2 regions of the Nonomuraea sp. NPDC005650 genome follow, and region 2 is predicted to be linked to the other one. Evidence: riboswitches for the same ligand, from Rfam matches in the RefSeq annotation. Region 2 holds a riboswitch; the other holds the start of a gene.
The links. A riboswitch is a leader RNA that binds a small molecule or an ion and turns the genes downstream of it on or off. The one in region 2 is predicted to bind cobalamin.
Positions count from the first base shown of each region.

Region 1: another riboswitch for cobalamin. It lies ahead of ABZS69_RS12670 (ribonucleoside-diphosphate reductase subunit alpha); the one in region 2 lies ahead of ABZS69_RS21955 (CbtB-domain containing protein).

Region 1 is NZ_JBEXCR010000006.1:234,718-237,154, reverse strand. It holds gene ABZS69_RS12675 (tripartite tricarboxylate transporter substrate-binding protein) at 1-627, shown strand, start outside; cobalamin riboswitch at 632-829, shown strand; gene ABZS69_RS12670 (ribonucleoside-diphosphate reductase subunit alpha) at 953-2,437, shown strand, end outside.
Region 2 is NZ_JBEXCR010000012.1:118,306-120,742, reverse strand. It holds gene ABZS69_RS21965 (histidine phosphatase family protein) at 1-15, opposite strand, end outside; gene ABZS69_RS21960 (CbtA family protein) at 36-782, opposite strand; gene ABZS69_RS21955 (CbtB-domain containing protein) at 792-980, opposite strand; adenosylcobalamin (AdoCbl) riboswitch at 982-1,130, opposite strand; gene ABZS69_RS21950 (dienelactone hydrolase family protein) at 1,200-1,934, shown strand; gene ABZS69_RS21945 (cytochrome P450) at 2,008-2,437, opposite strand, start outside.

The sequences.
Region 1 (2,437 bases), on a different contig from region 2:
CCCGCGAAGTCGCCGTTCAAGGACTTCGAGGACTTCGGCGCCCACCTGCTCGCCCGTCCCGGCCAGACGCAGCTCGCGGGCGGACCCGAGGGCGAGCCCGACCACCTGCTGTTCGGCCTGATCGCCAGGGGGCTCGGCGCCGACGCCCGCCAGCTCGCCTACACCGGCTATCTCAGCAGCCAGGAGGCCGTCACCGAGCTGCTGTCCGGCAAGGCCCAGGCGGCCGCGGGCCTGCTGGCCGACTGGCGCGCGAGCATCAAGGCCGGCCGGGTCAGGGCCCTCGCGGTGTCCTCGGCCAGGCACGTGCCGGGCCTGGACGCGCCGACGCTGCTGGAGTCCGGCGTACGGGTCGACTTCGCGGACTGGTCGGCGGCCTTCGGTCCCGAGAAGATGCCGGACGAGATCCGTGAAACGGCCGTCCGCATGTGCGAGGACGTGACCGGCTCGGCCGGCTGGGAGGCCGCCTGCCGGTCCGAGGGCTGGATCTCGATCCCGCTCAGCGGCGACGACTTCAAGCTGTGGCTGGGCTCCGAGGTCGAGCGCACCCGCGCCGTCCTGCGGGATCTCGGTCTGGTCGACACCACGAAAGCCACAACATGCTGGGGTAGTTGCGGGAACGGCCACTAGATGTAGGATCCTGGTCGTCGCTGGTTCGCCTCCTCGGAGGCGGAGCAAAAGGGAACCCGGTGCGATTCCGGGGCTGCCCCGCAGCGGTGAGCGGGAACGACCGCCGTCATGTGCACTGGAGCGATCTGGGAAGCGACGGCCAGTAGGAGCGAGTTACGCGCGCCCGCGAGCCCGAAGACCTGCCAGCGCCGTGCCGGGCCGCCCGCCCGGCACGAAGTGACCATGGCCTCGCGGGAGGGCCGGGGAGCGAAACGGCCGGTGGGTGATCCGTGCCGCCGTGCTCTCGCGCGCCCTCACGGGGGATGAGCTCGCGAGGAGAGAGCACGTGACGCAGATCATCGAGATCGACCGTCGTCTGGCCATCGAGGAGGCCGCCGCCCGGGTCATCGCCGACCCGGCCAACTCCCGGGTCGCCGCCCGGCTCCTGGCCGAGGAGATCGCCGACGAGGCCGCCGCGCACGGGGTGCGGACGTTCTCCGAGTCCATCGCCGCCACGCACGCGGCCGGGCTGATCCAGGACGGGCTGGCGGAGTTCGTCGCCGCGCACGCCGCCGAGCTGGACGCGCTGGTCTCGGCGCAGGCGGACGACCGGTTCGAGTATTTCGGGTTGCGCACCGTCTACGACCGCTACCTGCTGCGTCACCCCGAGACGCGGGCGGTGCTGGAGCGCCCGCAGCACTTCTTCCTGCGCGTGGCCTGCGGCCTGTCGGAGTCGGTGGCGGAGACCGCCGAGCTCTACGCGCTCATGTCCACGCTGTCGTACCTGCCCAGCTCGCCCACGCTGTTCAACTCGGGCGCGCGCCGCCCGCAGCTGTCGTCGTGCTTCCTGCTCGACTCGCCGCGCGACGAGCTGGAGGCGATCTACGACCGGTACGGCCAGGTGGCTCGGCTGTCGAAGTACGCCGGAGGCATCGGCATCGCCTGGACCCGGGTGCGCTCGCGCGGCTCCCTGATCCGGGGCACGAACGGCCACTCCAACGGCATCGTCCCCTGGCTGCGCACGCTCGACTCCTCCGTCGCGGCCGTCAACCAGGGCGGGCGGCGCAAGGGCGCCGCCTGCGTCTACCTGGAGACCTGGCACGCCGACATCGAGGAGTTCCTGGAACTGCGCGACAACACCGGCGAGGACGCCCGCCGCACCCACAACCTGAACCTGGCCAACTGGGTGCCCGACGAGTTCATGCGCCGGGTGGAGGCCGACGAGGTCTGGTCGCTGTTCGACCCGAAGGAGGTGCCCGACCTCACCGACCTGTACGGCGACGCGTTCACGCGGGCGTACCGCGCGTACGAGGCGGCCGGGCGCCACGTCCGGCAGATCCCGGCCAGGACCCTGTACGGCCGCATGATGCGCACGCTCGCCCAGACCGGGAACGGCTGGATGACCTTCAAGGACGCCGCCAACCGCACCTCCAACCAGACCGGCCGCCCCGGGAACGTCATCCACCTGTCGAACCTGTGCACCGAGATCCTCGAGGTCACCAGCGACGCCGAGACGGCGGTCTGCAACCTCGGCTCGGTCAACCTGGCCGCTCACCTGCTCGACGGCGAGGTGGACTGGGACCGGCTGCGCACCACCGTGCGCACAGCCGTGCGCTTCCTGGACCGGACCATCGACCTGGGCTTCTACCCCACGCCCGAGGCCGAGGCGGCGAACAGGCGCTGGCGGCCCATCGGGCTCGGCGTCATGGGGCTGGCCGACGTGTTCTTCACGCTGCGGCTGCCGTTCGACTCGCCCGAGGCGCTGGAGCTGTCGGCCAGGATCGCCGAGGAGATCGCGCTGGCCGCGTACGACACCTCCGCCGACCTGGCG
Region 2 (2,437 bases):
CCGGACGAACAACACTCCGCTCAACTCAGCTCGGCTCAGCCCGGCGAGGCGGCGGCGCCCGCCGGGTGGACAGCCGCGCGGCGGGCCGCCCGGTCACCCACCCAGCCGAACAGCACGCCGAAGGCCGTCCAGAAGACCAGCTGCGTCCCCAGCGACGCGAGCCTGAACTGCCACAACAGCGTGGCGGGAAAACCCGCGGGCACCTCGTCGACGGTCGGCAGCAGGGTCCACGCCGCGATCACCGGAACCAGGAACGCCGCCACCGCCGCGACCCACCGGGCCCACGGTCCGGCGGTGACCCGGCGCGCGGTGGCCACCGCGATCGCCGTCGCGGCCAGCCCGACGAGGATCGTCACCACGTAGAGCAGGGTGCGGCTGTCGATCGTCTCCGGGTCGCCCACCGCCGGTGGGTTGGCCGGATATTTCACGAACGGCACAAGGATCACCGCCACGAACGCGGTCCCGGCGGCGGCGAGGGCCAGCCCGCCCTCCGACCGGGGGCCGACCCGTCCGCGCAGGCCCGCGTACACGAGGGCGAAGATCCCGCCCACGGCCAGCCCGTACAGGCCCGTGGCCAGGAAGAGCCCGGCCTTCTGCCCCGGCCTGCTGACGAGCGCCTCCTCGCCGTGGTCATGTGCGGGCGCCTCCTGGGCGGCGTGGGCCTCCTCCAGCGCGATGGCGCTGTCCACCCCCGGTTCCCCGAAGGCGAAGGCGAAGCCGCCCGCGATCAATCCGGCCAGCAGGCCCAGCAACAGGCCCCTGACCAGCAGGGTGCGTACCATGTGCGCGCCTCAGTGGCAGGGGACGCCGAGCAGGTGGCGTCCGTCGTGCATGAGTTCGTGCAGGTAGGCACCGGTTTGCGAGATGGCCCCGTTGTCCATCAGCACCAGATAGGCGACCAGCAGCAGCACCGGAACGGCGAGCAGCCACAGCCGCAGACGGGGAAGGGGGATTGCCGAAGGAGTGGACAGACCACTCATACATGCCTCCTCAGGGATGACGCGTCCCAACCAACGAGGTCACGAACTGTCCAAGCGACCTGGCTCCCGGGATCTACGTCCCGGATACAGTGGCGCGTCCGCACCGGCATCTCACCGGATTTCCCTTGGACAATCGTGAAATCTACCGGAATGTATCCCTTCCTCCCGTTCGCGTCAACGGATGGGACACCTGGAATGCCGACCTCTTAAGGACTGCCGATGAGACAGCACGTACGCATCCCGCTGCCGGACGGCGGCTCGCTGGACGCGACGGTGGCGTTGCCGGAGGGCGCCGCGCCCGCGGCCGGGTGGCCGGGCGTGGTGGTCGTGCACGAGATCTACGGCGTCGAGCCGGACCTGCTGGACGTGGTGGACCTGTTCGCCGAGCACGGGTACGCGGCGGTCCTGCCGGACCTCTACAGCCACGGCACCAGGTTCGGGTGCCTGGCGCGGGCCATGCACCAGTTCGTGACGGAGAGGCCGGGCCGGCCGGCCGCCGACATCGACGCGACCCGGCGATGGCTGGCGGGCCGCGACGACGTCGACGGCGACCGGCTCGGCGTGATCGGATTCTGCATGGGCGGCGGCTTCGCCCTCGCGTACGCGGCGAGCGCGCCGCCCGGCGTGCGGGCCGCGTCGGTCAACTACGGCACGGTCCCCCGCGACCAGGAGGCGCTGCGGTCGGTGTGCCCGGTCGTGGCCTCCTACGGCGGCCGGGACAAGGGCTTCGGCCCGCACGGCACGCGGCTGCGGGAGCACCTGCGGGCGCTCGGCGTCGAGCACGACGTCGAGATCTACCCGGACGCCGGGCACTCCTTCATGACCGACGGCCATCACCCCGTGGCCAGGCTCGCTCTGTTCCCGCTGCGCCACGGCCTCGTGCGCGCGGCGGCGGACGACGCGTGGCGGCGCACGTTCGCCTTCTTCGACAGGTACGTCGCGAGCCGCGAGTAGCGCCGTGCGGCTCGGGGCCGCCGGCCTCCGCGCGGCCTTGGCCGGCGGCCCCCGTACGTGGCGTGCGCGAGGATCAGACCAGCGGCAGGCGGCGCACGCCGGTCATGGTCGGCACCGGCATGAACTCCACCGGGTCCGCCGGATCGGTGCGCAGCGTGCTGAACCGGTCGAGCAGGATGTTCAGCGCGATCCGGCCCTCCAGCCGGGCCAAGGGGGCGCCCAGGCAGAAGTGGATGCCGCGGCCGAAGGCGAGATGCGGGTTGGGGTCGCGGCCGGGGTCGAAGACGTCCGGGTCGGTGAACTGGCGGGGATCCCGGTTGGCCGCCCCGGGCCAGATCAGGACGGTCTGATCGGCCGGTATCGTCACGCCGCCGAGCTCGGCCTCGCGCATGGTGGCGCGGCCCAGCAGGGCGAACGGGGTGAAGAAGCGGAGGGACTCCTCGATGATCGCCGGGATCGTGGCGCGGTCGGCCCGTGCCTTCTCCTGCTGCTCAGGGAAAGCG